Regions from separate parts of the Rhodoferax fermentans genome, predicted to be linked through region 1. Evidence: predicted binding sites of a transcription regulator. Region 1 holds the regulator's gene; each other region holds the start of a gene.

What was found. Region 1 encodes sigma-54, which starts transcription at its own class of promoters, with help from an activator protein. Its sites were predicted from a motif close to TGGCANGNAANCTGCTTT; they were not measured.
Region 2: the regulator sigma-54 is predicted to act here: its motif matches at 1,838-1,855, upstream of nifE (nitrogenase iron-molybdenum cofactor biosynthesis protein NifE).
Region 3: the regulator sigma-54 is predicted to act here: its motif matches at 1,946-1,963, upstream of xdp1 (exosortase-dependent surface protein XDP1).
Region 4: the regulator sigma-54 is predicted to act here: its motif matches at 1,778-1,795, upstream of RF819_RS10115 (pilin).

What each region holds. Positions count from the first base shown of each region.
Region 1 covers NZ_MTJN01000002.1:1,664,102-1,667,311, forward strand. Annotated here, with positions in the region: gene RF819_RS07950 (THUMP domain-containing class I SAM-dependent RNA methyltransferase) at 1-947, opposite strand, end outside; gene rpoN (RNA polymerase factor sigma-54) at 1,032-2,630, opposite strand; gene lptB (LPS export ABC transporter ATP-binding protein) at 2,736-3,210, opposite strand, start outside.
Region 2 covers NZ_MTJN01000002.1:2,803,790-2,806,999, forward strand. Annotated here, with positions in the region: gene RF819_RS13160 (TRAP transporter small permease) at 1-403, shown strand, start outside; gene RF819_RS13165 (TRAP transporter large permease) at 400-1,686, shown strand; gene nifE (nitrogenase iron-molybdenum cofactor biosynthesis protein NifE) at 1,888-3,210, shown strand, end outside.
Region 3 covers NZ_MTJN01000002.1:2,441,867-2,445,076, forward strand. Annotated here, with positions in the region: gene prsT (XrtA/PEP-CTERM system TPR-repeat protein PrsT) at 1-1,845, shown strand, start outside; gene xdp1 (exosortase-dependent surface protein XDP1) at 2,035-2,847, shown strand; gene ald (alanine dehydrogenase) at 2,951-3,210, opposite strand, start outside.
Region 4 covers NZ_MTJN01000002.1:2,125,588-2,128,797, reverse strand. Annotated here, with positions in the region: gene RF819_RS10120 (PglL family O-oligosaccharyltransferase) at 1-1,290, opposite strand, end outside; gene RF819_RS10115 (pilin) at 1,317-1,730, opposite strand; gene RF819_RS10110 (MaoC family dehydratase) at 2,081-2,539, shown strand; gene RF819_RS10105 (enoyl-CoA hydratase) at 2,484-3,210, opposite strand, start outside.

The DNA of each region.
Region 1 (3,210 bases):
ACGCCACCACCGGTCTGGCTCACGTCCATCGGCGGCATCCGTTGTAATGCGTCACCCCCCCGGAATTCGATGACCTGGGCGACGCCGGCGCGCTCAGCATTGCGCTGGGCAAAGTCGACCATACGGTGGGCCACATCGCTACCAAACAGCAGGGGCTTTTGGTCGGCGTCGGGCATCACCACGGCGTCAGCCGCTTCTTGTTTCATCGCGTCCCAGTCGGCCTTGCGGAACGGCAGGTATTTTTCGAAGGCAAAACGACGCTGGCCACCGGCGGGCATGTTGCAGGCCATTTGCGCGGCTTCGATCAGGATCGTGCCGCTGCCGCAACACGGGTCGTACAGCGGCTGCAGGTCACCCTCGCCGTCGAGCCAGCCGCTGGCGGCGATCATCGCGGCGGCCAGGGTTTCTTTCAAAGGCGCGTCGCCCTTATCCACACGCCAGCCGCGTTTGAACAGCGGTTCACCCGAGGTGTCGATGTAGAGGGAACAACTGTCGGTGGTCAGGTGGGCGTAGATGCGCACATCGGGCCACTGGGTGTTGACGTCCGGGCGCACGCCGTTGGCCACCGTGCGAAAACGGTCACAGACGGCGTCCTTGATCTTGAGCGCGGCAAAGTTCAGGCTGTTGAGTGGGCTGTGCTGGGCGGTGATCTCGACCTTGATGCTCTCACGCGGGGTGAACCAGCGCTCCCAGGTGACTTCGCTGGCGGCGCGGTACAGGTCCTGCTCACTGCGGTATTCGGTGTAACTCAGCAACACCAGCACGCGCTGCGCCAGACGGCTGTACAGGTTGAGCAACATGGCGTGGGCAAAACCAGTGCGCACCGCCACCCCACCACGCTGTTTGGTGATGCAGCCGGGCGGCAGTTCGGTGATGCGCAAGACCTCGGTGGCCAGGTAGTCTTCCACGCCAGCGGCGCAGGGCAGGAACAGTTGGAGTTGGTTCATAGGTATTCTTTCCTCAGGGTCGTCGAGGGGATGGCTTCGCGCCCCATGCCGCCTCGAGGGCACAGCAGGGTGGCGCCAAAAATGTCACAGCTCCTTGCGCAACGATGCCGGGGCAATGCGCAGGCCTTCGCGGTATTTGGCCACGGTGCGGCGGGCGCATTCGATGCCTTGCTCTTTGAGCATGTCGGAGATCTGGTTGTCGGACAGCGGTTTTTTGGGGCTTTCGGCGGCGACAAATTGTTTGATCAGCGCCCGCACTGCGGTGCTGGAGGCGTTGCCACCGGATTCGGTGCCCAGGCCCGAGCCAAAGAAGTACTTGAGCTCGAAGGTGCCGTAAGGCGTGGCCATGTATTTGGCGGTGGTGACGCGGCTGATGGTGGACTCGTGCAGGCCCAGCTCATCGGCAATTTCGCGCAGCACCAGCGGGCGCATGGCCAGCTCGCCGTGGATGAAGAAGCTTTTTTGCCGCTCCACAATCGCGGTGGACACCCGCAAGATGGTGTCGAAACGCTGCTGGATGTTCTTGATGAACCAGCGCGCCTCTTGCAGACGCTGCTGCAGTGCCAGCGCACTGGAGGCCTCGCTGCCACCAGCCTTGTGGCCCTTGAGCGCGTTGGCGTAGATGTCGTGCACGCGCAGGCGCGGCATCACCTCGGGGTTCAGGCGCACGCTGAAGTTGGCGTTGCCACCGTTGCCCACCCTGACCACGAGCACATCGGGCACCACCACATTGCGTTCCACATCCACAAACCGCCGTCCGGGCTTGGGCTCCAGGCGGCCAATCAGGGTGATGGCGGCACGCACGGCGGGGTCGCTGGCACCACACAAGGGCATCAGGTGTTTGATGTCGCGCCGGGCCAGCAGGTCCATCGGCTGGCGGCAGATGGCCAGCGCGACCTTGATCACGTCGGGGTCGAACTCGTCGCTGAGATCGGTGTTGCGCTGCAGGGCTTGCAGCTGCAGGCTCAGGCACTCGGCCAGGCCACGGGCACCCACGCCAGTGGGCTCCAGGCTTTGCAGCAGGCTCAAAGCCACGGTGAAGTGGTGGACCAGTTGCTCGATCTGCTCCGGGTCGTCCTCACCGGCCAGGCCACGCGCCAGCTCGTCGAGTGTGTCTTCCAGGTAACCGTCGTCATTGAGCGACTCGATCAGGAAACGCAGCGCGGCACTGTCCTCAGCCCCCAGGCGCAGCGCCAGCGCCTGGCGGTGCAAAAAGCTCTGCAGCGACTCCTGGTTGCGCGCCAGCTCGGTGGCGTCCATTTCGTCGTCACCGCTGAGGTTGTTGCCACGGGCCGCGGCCTCACCGCCCCACTCGCCGTCGTCGGGCGCCATGCTGACGGTGCCATCACCGTCCCAGCTCGGGATGTCGTCAGACGACACACCGACTTCTTCATGGTCATTTTCGGACTTGGCCCTTGTAGTGTCTGGATACTCTGCTGCTGAATAAGTAGCAACTTCAGCCTCACGGTCCGCCGCACTGACCGGTGCGTCGGCCTGCGCCAGACCAAAGGACTCCCGCTCGGCCTCTTCGACGTTGCGGTCCAGAAACGGGTTTTCGTCGAGCATCTGGTCGACTTCCTGGCTCAGCTCCTGGGTCGATAGCTGCAGCAGACGGATCGACTGCTGCAACTGCGGTGTGAGCGCCAGATGCTGCGAGACGCGTAAGGACAGGCCTTGTTTCATGACTGATCAGGGGTCATGTTTTGGCGACGGGCCGCCCCAAGCAAAAACGCGGCCCCCTCGGGGGGCAGCGCAGTACACATCGTGACAAGCGTGGGGGTCATAGCTTCACATGCGGAAATGTTCACCGAGGTACACCCGGCGGACATCAGCGTCGTTGACGATGTCGGCGGGGGTGCCCTGCGCCAGCACCGTGCCGTCGCTGATGATGTAGGCGTGGTCACAAATGCCCAGGGTTTCGCGCACATTGTGGTCGGTGATCAGCACGCCAATGCCCCGGTTTTTCAGGAAACTGATGATGCGCTGGATCTCGATCACCGCAATCGGGTCAATGCCCGCAAAAGGTTCATCCAGCAGGATAAACCGCGGGTTGGTCGCCAGCGCCCGGGCAATCTCGACCCGGCGGCGTTCCCCCCCCGAGAGCGACAAAGCGCTGGACTGGCGCAGGTGGTCCACCCTCAGGTCTTGCAGCAGCGCAGTCAGGCGTTTTTCAATCTCGTCGTTGCTCAGGCCCTTGCCGCGCTCATCGAGCTGCAACTCCAACACCGCACGCACGTTGTCCTCCACATTGAGGCGGCGAAAA
Region 2 (3,210 bases), 1.1 Mb from region 1:
CCGGACGGCGGGTGTGCCCGTCATCTGGGCAGTGGACCTGGCCCAGCTCAGTTTTGCCTGGGCGTGTGTGCTGGGCGCTGATCTGGCGCTCAAGAAAAACACCCACATCGAAATCGACATCCTGACCCGCAAGCTTCCGCGTTCGGTCAGGAAGGTGTTGGCCATCATCTGGTTGATCGCCATCGCCTTTTTCCTGGGCTTCCTGGTCTGGTATGGCACCAAGCTCACACTGCAAAACATGGAACGTGTGCTGGGTGATGTCGGTATCAGCTACAGCTGGGTCACCGCGTGTATCCCGGTGGGTTCATTCCTGATGCTGGCCACCGCTGTCACACGTTTGTGGCGCGGTCTGACCGGGCGCGAGGTTCTTTCACTTGAAGGTCATGACGGGACGGCGATATGAGCGGCATCCTTACTCTTCTATTTTTGGTGCTGATGTTCCTCGGCATGCCGGTGGCGTTTGCGATTGGCATCTCGGCCGTGATGTTCTACATCTTTGGCCCGGTTCCGCCTGAAATTGCGGTTCAGAAAATTGCCACCGCAACCCAGTCCTTTCCGTTGCTGGCGGTGCCTTTGTTTGTGTTTGCCGGGCATTTGATGAATGCCTCGGGCATCACCAGCCGTTTGATCTCCTTGTCCACCGTGCTCACCGGCTGGATGCGTGGTGGTCTGGCGCAGGTCGCCATCATGCTCAGCGCCTTGATGGGGGGTGTGTCGGGCTCGGCCGTGGCCGACGCTGCGATGGAAGCCCGCATTCTGGGACCGGACATGATCAAACGGGGCTACACCCGTGGTTACACCAGCGCAGTGATCGCGGTGGGCTCACTGATCACCGCCACCATTCCGCCCAGCATCGGGCTGATCCTCTACGGCTTCATGGGCAATGTGTCCATCGGCCGCCTGTTTGTCGGCGGTATCGTGCCAGGCGTGTTGATGACCATTGTGCTGATGAGTGTGGCCTACATCGTGGCACGGCGCCGTGGTTACACCGCCGAGCTCGCCAAACCGCCAACGTTCAAAGAGATCGCGAATCGCATGTGGGAATGCAAATGGGCGCTGATGTTCCCGATCCTGCTGATTGTGGGGATCCGTTACGGGATCTTCACCCCCTCAGAGGCCGGTGCGTTTGCGGTGGCCTACGCGATTTTTGTGGGTATGGTGATCTACCGTGAACTGTCACTTGACGCACTGCTGAATGCGCTGCGCCATGCGGTATCAGACATCGGCATGATCATGCTGATCATCATGTTCTCGTCGATGATCGGTTACATGATCACACTCGAAGGTGTGCCTCAGGATGCGGCGTCCTTCCTGGTGGGCATCACCGAGAACAGGATCGCGCTGATGCTGTTGTTGATCACTTTCATCATTGTGCTGGGCATGTTCCTGGAGGCCACTGTGATTGTGCTGTTGGTGACCCCGATCCTGATGCCCATCATCATGCGTGTCGGCATTGACCCGGTGCATTTTGGTCTGGTGATGATGACCTGCGTGACCTTGGGCGGCATGACACCACCCGTGGGTGTGGCGATGTTCACCGTCTGCGGCATTCTCAAATGCCCGATGGACGAGTACATCAAGGAAGCGTTCCCTCTGCTGGCTGCTGTGATCGGTTTGGTGATCCTGATGATTGTGTGGCCGACCAGTGTGTTGTACTTGCCCAACCTGGTGTTTGGTGCGGGTTAAGACCTGACTGTCCCCCGTCAACGGCCCCCTTGTTTGAGCACTGTCTCGGCAAGGGGGCTTTTTTTTGTCGCAATTCCTTCAAACCTGCCAAATTTCCAGCCCAAGAAGGACAGTCCGAGCCAATAACACCGGTCTGATGGCCATTTGACCCTGGCACCAAAAATGCGATGACTCCTGCATTCACCCCATCAGGAGTATTCCATGTCGACTTTGCTCAAGGCCAGGATTGCCGACGTGTTTGAAGAACCTGGTTGTGACAAGAACCAGGGCAAAAGTGAGAAGGAGCGCAAAAAGGGCTGCACGGCACAGCTTGCACCCGGTGCTGCGGCGGGTGGCTGCGCCTTTGATGGCGCCAAGATCGCCTTGCAGCCGATTGCGGATGTGGCGCACTTGGTACACGGCCCCATTGCTTGTGAAGGCAACTCCTGGGACAACCGGCACAGTGCCTCAAGCGGCCCGCAGATTTACCGCACCGGTTTCACCACCGACATCAACGAACTCGATGTGATCTACGGCGGTGAAAAACGCCTGTTCAAATCGATCCGCGAAATTCTGGAGAAATACGACCCACCTGCGGTGTTTGTTTACCAGACCTGTGTCACCGCATTGATTGGTGACGACATCGAAGCGGTGTGTCAACGCGCCAGCGAGAAATTTGGCAAACCCATCATCCCGGTCAACGCGCCGGGTTTTGCGGGCATCAAAAACCTGGGCAACAAACTCGGTGCCGAGGCGCTGCTGGACTATGTGATTGGCACGGTGGAGCCCGAGTTCACCACCCCCTATGACATCAACATCATTGGTGAATACAACCTGGTGGGTGAGTTGTGGCAGGTCAAACCGCTGCTCGACGCCTTGGGCATCCGTATCTTGTGTTGTATGGCCGGCGATGGGCGGTACAAGGAAATTGCCAGCGCGCACCGGGCCAAGGTGAACATGATGGTGTGCTCCAAGTCGATGATCAACATCGCCACCAAGATGGAGAAGCGCTGGGGCATTCCTTACTTTGAAGGTTCTTTCTACGGCATTGGTGACATGAGTGACAGCTTGCGCCAGATCGCCAGACTTCTGGTGCAGCAAGGCGCGCCGGACGAATTGCTGGGCCGCACCGAGCGTCTGATTGCCGTGGAAGAAGCGCGTGCTTACCAGCGCATCGAGCAATACAAACAACGCCTATCTGGCAAACGGGTGCTGTTGATCACCGGGGGGGTCAAGTCCTGGTCGGTGGTGGCGGCGCTGCAAGAGGCCGGGCTTGAGATTGTGGGCACCAGCGTCAAAAAATCCACCAAAGAAGACAAACAAAAGATCAAGGAGATCATGGGGGATGACGCCCACATGATCGACAACATGACCCCGCGCGAGATGTACAACATGTTGCGTGATGCCCGCGCCGACATCATGCTCTCTGGGGGGCGCAGCCAGTTCGTGGCGCTCAAGGCGCGCATGCCCTGGCTCGACATCAACCAGGAGCGTTACCACCCCTATGCCGGTTACGAGGGCATGGTCGAGCTGGTGAGTCAGATT
Region 3 (3,210 bases), 780 kb from region 1:
GCGCATTACGGCTTGAATGAGTCCGAAAAAGCGGCCCAGGCGCTGGAGTATTTCCAGAAAGTGCAAGGCAGCACCCCGGTGGCCAAACTGCTGGCACAGATTTACTTGACGCAGTCCAACACCAACCGTGCTATCGATCTGCTGGAGGCTTACCTGCGGAGCAGCCCCAACGACGGCCAGGCTATGACGATGCTGGCCGGGGCTCTGATGTCCAAAGGCCAGAACGCCAAAGCCACGGCCCTGATGCAGCAGGCCTTGCAAACCCAGGACCGTCCTGAATTTCGTTCGGTGCTGGGTTTGAGCCTGATCCGCAGCGGTCAGGCAGGCAGTGGCATGACCGAGTTGGAGACGGCCTTCAAAAAAGACCCGCGCCAGACCCAAGCGGCCACCACCCTGATTGGTCTGTACCTGCGCAACAACCAGGCGGCCAAGGCCGTGACTTTGGCGGACACCTTGGTCAAACAGCAACCCAATAACGCCGGGTTTTACAACTTGCTGGGCATGGCGCGTGGCCAAAGCGGCAAGGTGACCGAGTCCAAAGCCGCGTTCGAGAAAGCCATCGCGCTGGACCCGGCCTTTGTGCAACCCAAGCTGAATCTGGCCCGGGTTGAGATTGCCACCCGGGCGTTTGATGTCGCCGAGACCCGCCTGGAAGCCATTCTGAAAGACAACGAGAAAGACACCGACGCCATGTACGAGATGGCCTTGCTGTCAGACCGGCGCGGCCAGGAAGCGCACGCCCAGCGTTGGCTGGAGAAAGCCACTGACCTGTCGGGCCCCAAAGACACTCGCTGGGCATTGGCGCTGTCAGACTTTCACCTGCAGCGCGGTCGGCCCGGCCCGGCGCTTGATGCCGTTAAAAAGGCTGCCGCCAAAGCCCCTGACGATTTGCCTGTGCTGATGATGTATGCGCGGGCTCAAATTGCCAATGGCGACACCGTGGGTGCCAAAAGCAGTTTGACCTCGGCCACCCGGGTGGCCGCCTATAACCCGGGTCAGCAGGTGGATATTGCACAGCTGCAAATGTCTGTCAGGAACTGGGCTGGGGCCTCTTACAGCCTGGACAAGGCGATATCAACTTCTGCAGACTACCTGCCCGCTTTGGCGTTGTTGAGTGAGTTGGAGCTGATGCAGGGTGGGCCCGCCAAAGCCGAACAACGCGCGCGTGAAATCGTCGCCAAATACCCCAAGCGTGCCGTCGGCCCAGGCCTGCTCGGCGATATTGCCCAGTCGCGCGGACAGGCGCAGCAAGCGCAGGCGTTCTACAAACAGGCCCACCAGCTGGAGCCGTCCACTGGCAGCTTCCTCAAGTTGTTTGGGGCGTTGAGTAGCCAGGACGGTGGCAAACCCGCCTTGCAACTGGCCCAGAGCTGGGTCAAAGCACGACCCAGAGATGCCATCGCTCAAAAAACGCTGGCCAACGCCTATGCTCGTAATGGCCAGTTTGCCGCTGCCAAAAATACGTTTGAGGTTCTGCTGAAGCTGACTCCAGACGACAGCGACGTCATGAACAACCTGGCCAACGTCTTGTTACGCCTGAAAGACCCCAGCGCCATCACCGTGGCTGAACAAGCTGTGGCCAAAGCACCCACCAACTACAACGCCATCGACACCCTGGGCTGGGCATTGTTCCAGGCTGGCCAAACCGATCGCGCCCTGCAACTGCTGCGCGACGCCCGCCTGCGCCAGCCCGCCAGCCCCGAGATTCGTTATCACCTGGCGGCGGTGTTGGCGAAAACCGGACGCAATAACGAGGCGCGCGAGGAATTGGAGGCGGCGTTGAAAGGGGGGGCAAGCTTTGAAGCTGGCGCTGACGCGCGCGCTTTACTGCAGACCCTGAAATGACACCGTGTGCCAGCACACCCTGTCGATATTGTTTACAACATTGACAGGGTTTTCATCGTTGCAAACTGTAACTGATTGAAAATTAAAAGAAAGTTCTTGTTGGCACAGATTTCGCTTATTCGGGATAGCTGCACCCCATTTGAAGGCTTTGCCTACGGTTAGACATCGTAGGTATAAGGAAATAAGATTATGAAAACCGTTGTTCTCAAGAAAATTGTTCAGGCACTGACCTTGGCCTCCGCTGCCGCGTTTGGTTCTTCTGCATTCGCGGGCGCAACCTGGTTGTTTGGTGACAATAACCCGACAAACGAATGCAACGCTACCGAAGCAGCCGGTGGTTGTGCCGCGCAGGCTGGATCCACGGCAGGATCACCCAGCGTCCGCGTGTCCGCCTTTTCGACCACAGGAACATCCGGGACGTTTGCTGCAGCAACTCTGACATCCTGGGATGGCGGTTTGGGCGTCCAGGCCAACGGTGCTGTGAACGACTCGGGGACACCGCAGCATTCCATGGATAACGATGGCTACACAGACATGATTTTGCTGAATTTTGGTAGTGCCAAGATTGATTTGGACAGTGTCAAGATCGGTTGGAACAACGGTGGTGGAGATGCCGACATCAGTGTATTTCGGTACATAGGCACCTCTGCCTCTCCAACGCCAGCTGGTCTCTCAGTCACCAATATGTCTTCCGGGGGCTGGGAGCTGGTCGGCAATTATGCGGATCTGAGCTCGTCTGGTGCGCGGGGCGTGAACAGCACCAACACCTCATCCAGCTGGTGGCTGATCAGTGCTTACAGTGAAGGTTTTGGCTCATCTAAAGAGACCGCAGGTGGTACTTTGGGGTCTGGCAACGACTATTTCAAAGTGTTGTCTGTGGCGGGGAATGTAGTAGCCCCGCCACCACCCAGCAAGATTCCCGAACCCGGTTCCCTGGCTCTGATGGGTATCGCCATGGCAGGTTTTGTTGCTACCCGTCGCCGCAAGTCAAAAGCAATCTGATCATCAAGCCTTGTGGTACAAAAAAAGCACCGCTGATACGGTGCTTTTTTTATGTCTTTTTGGCCTCTAGCCCTTATTTTATAAGGGCTGATAGGTATGCAATTTATAGCATTGTGTCGGCGCTGACGTAGTCATATCCCAGGTCTCGCGCCACGGCTTCGTAGGTGATTTTGCCGTCACACACATTCAAACCAGCCTTGAGATGCGGGTTGTCGCGCAGGGCCTGTTTCCAGCCTTTGTTGGCCAGTGCCACCGCGTGGCTTATGGTGGCGTTGTTCAACGCAAAGGTGCTGGTGCGCGCCACAGCGCCAGGCATGTTGGCCACGCAGTAGTGCACCACATCACCCACCAGGTAGGTTGGCT
Region 4 (3,210 bases), 460 kb from region 1:
TATTCCCAAAATCAGGACAACAATAATGGGAAATTTATGAGAGATACGGATGCTCTTATGGTTCAAAGATGTTTCGAGACTGCCCATGATCATGCCTGCAGGAAGCAAAAAATAAGCATACTGTAGTGGATATTCCAACATTGAATGCACGCCCAGCACCATTAGGAAAAGAAAACTCATCAGCTGTGCGAGGTTCGTGAGATTTTTGGCTGTTGACAAGAACCACCAAATCAAAAAAATGCTGATGCCAAGTCCTAATGGAATTCCATTCCACAAAATCAAATCAATGAAGAGGTTATGAGCTTGCAAAAAACTCCCACCGAAGGATATTTTTTCATCCATCATCAAAAATTGAGCGTGCCCCAGTTGTCCCCAGCCGAAACCGAAAAATGGCTCGTGGACTGCGGCCTTCAAAAACATCACCCAGGCTGCCCAACGAGGGTCGTTTGAAGCGGATCGGTACTCTACCGGCAAACCACCTCCAAGTGCTTCGTTGATTGTTGTCAAATTGAGAACACAGACAGCGAAAAATATTGATAATCCTAGGATGCCGTAAATAAATGACTTCGAAGGGATCAATTTATGCCAGATTAAACTTGCTACAACTATAAGCATGACATTGAGCCAAGCTGTTCGAGATTCGGTTAGGGCTGTACCGAATAGAAATAAAGCAGCTATTAAAAGAGCTGTGTATGGTCCAATGAGTTTTCTCCAGAATCCCCACCAACAAGCTAGTGTTCCCAGCAACAATAGACTTGCAAGTTGATTTGGCTGAGCCATATTGGCATAATGTCGAGTTCCTGAAGACATTAATATCCAGGGGCCAATACTATCTAAACGAAAGAACTGATGTAACTGCAAACCAATAGATATTGCAGATGCAATTCCAATTGACAGAAATAAATAGTCGCCGACTTGATTTGGTGTAGTCTTTTCCCATGCTGCACCGGTCAATATAGCCAACGAAAAACCAAAAATGTAGGTTGCATTAATCCATGCAACTCCGAATATGGGAATTAAGTTAAAAATATACTGCAGGGCAGGGATTGTGGCAATGAATAAGCAGGTTGCTGATGCAATACTCCATTGCATCTCAAAATTTTTTCTTGCGAAAATAAATATTGAAACAATTAATAGTATTGTTGAGCACCATGCATCCCCATGAAATCCAAGCCAAGGTATCGAGTGGTTTGGAAGTATCCATGCCAGTGACAATGCAACAGCAGCAAAAGCCAACCAAAACCTACTAATTATTGGATTCATATTTGACAAATAAAAATGGGGAGCCATGCTCCCCATTTTTTGTGTAAATCAGTTTACTTGCAAGAAGCTGGCAGCCATTTCGGGGTTCCAGAACCTGCGCATTTCCATTCAGTAATTTGGCTTGACACCAATGTGGGTGTTAAAGTGACGATCAAGTCGTTTGCTGCAACGATTTGCCCGGACACAGTAATAACCCCAGTAGTGTCGCCAACACTAAGACCCTTCGCATACTTGGTAGCGACGAATCCATCTCCACATGCAGCCGACAGACCGCTCAGTCCATTGGATTGGACAACCTCACTCACACATGTGCGGGCTGCACTAGCCGCTAAGACAACTTCAGATGCCTTGGCGCGGTTGGTGTAATCCTGATAAGCTGGCAAGGCCACAGCCGCCAAAATACCGATGATTGCAACCACAATCATCAATTCGATCAGGGTAAAACCCTGTTGCATAGAACGCTTCATGACTAGCTCCTTGAGGTGAAGAAAAAGAAAACGGTAACCCTGCCCAGTCAGCAGCTTCCGTGCCAGGGATGTTAGCGGGCTTGGGGTGGCTTTCCAAGCGACTTTTTGGCCAAGTGCGCGTAATAAGTCCTCAAAATGCCAAGCCATTTTTGTCACTTTGCGCGCTCTGTCTGACAATTTTTGTCACCTCATTGAGGTGTGAAACATGTTTGTGGAGGTGCATAGGTTTGCCAGGCCTTGTGTGAACCCATCATCAAGCCTATTGAAGCAATGACCTGGGTCGACGGACGATGCACATCTGATTGGCATGGCATGACAATCTGCGAATCCCAATACAAGGATCCTCCACCATGAACGAACAAAACGGTTACGACATTGAAGACCTGCATGTGGGCATGACCGCCACATTGGCCAAAACCATCACCGAGGCTGACATTCTGCTGTTCTCAGCGGTGTCCACCGATGTGAACACCTTGCATCTGAATGAGGAGTACGCCGCCAGTACACCGTTCAAGGGGCGTATTGCCCACGGCATGTTGTCGGCCAGTCTGATCTCGGCCGTGCTGGCCAACCGTCTGCCCGGCCCTGGCACGATTTATCTGGCGCAGAACCTGACATTTCTGGCGCCGGTGCGCCCGGGTGACACGGTGCAAGCCACCGTGACCGTGCTGGAGATGGGTGACAAGGGTCGGGTCACGCTGCAAACCACCTGCCGCGTCAAAGACGTGGTGGTGATCGACGGCCAGGCCCAGGTCAAGATTGGCTCGTCGGCTCGGCGCGCTGCCAGTTTGGCGGCCGCTTCTCGATAAACGCCTGCACCCCTTCGAGCGCGCTGTTGTCCATCATGTTGCAGGCCATGGTTTGGGCAGCGTCCAGGTAGGCGGCTTCGATGCCGTTTTCCAGCTGGCGGTAAAACAGGCTTTTGCCAAGCGTGATCGCAGCGCGGGGTTTGGCCAGGATGTTATCGACCAGGCGGGCCAACTCTGCGTCTAGCCGGTCCGGCTCGGCCACGCGGTTGACTAAGCCTTCTGCCAGGGCTTTCTGGGCGTTGATGAATTCACCGGTGACCAGCATCTCGAACGCCGCCTTGCGCCCCAGGTTGCGCGACAGGGCGACACCGGGGGTGCTGCAAAACAGGCCCAGATTGACACCACTCACCGCAAAGCGAGCGTTGCTGGCCGCCACCGCCAGGTCACACATCGCCACCAGCTGGCAACCCGCCGCCGTGGCCACACCCTGCACCCGGGCGATCACTGGCACCGGGAACTTCTGGATGCTCATCATCAGCCTGGCGCATTGTTTGAACAGCGCCTGGTAGTAACTGTCTGAGGGTTGGGCGCACATCTCGCGCAGGTCGTGCCCGGCACAAAAGGCTTTGCCAGCGGCGGCAATCACCACCACAGACACGCTGTCATCGGTGGCCAGGACATCCAACTCGTGTTGCAAGGCAGACATCAGCGCCTCGGACAAGGCGTTGAAG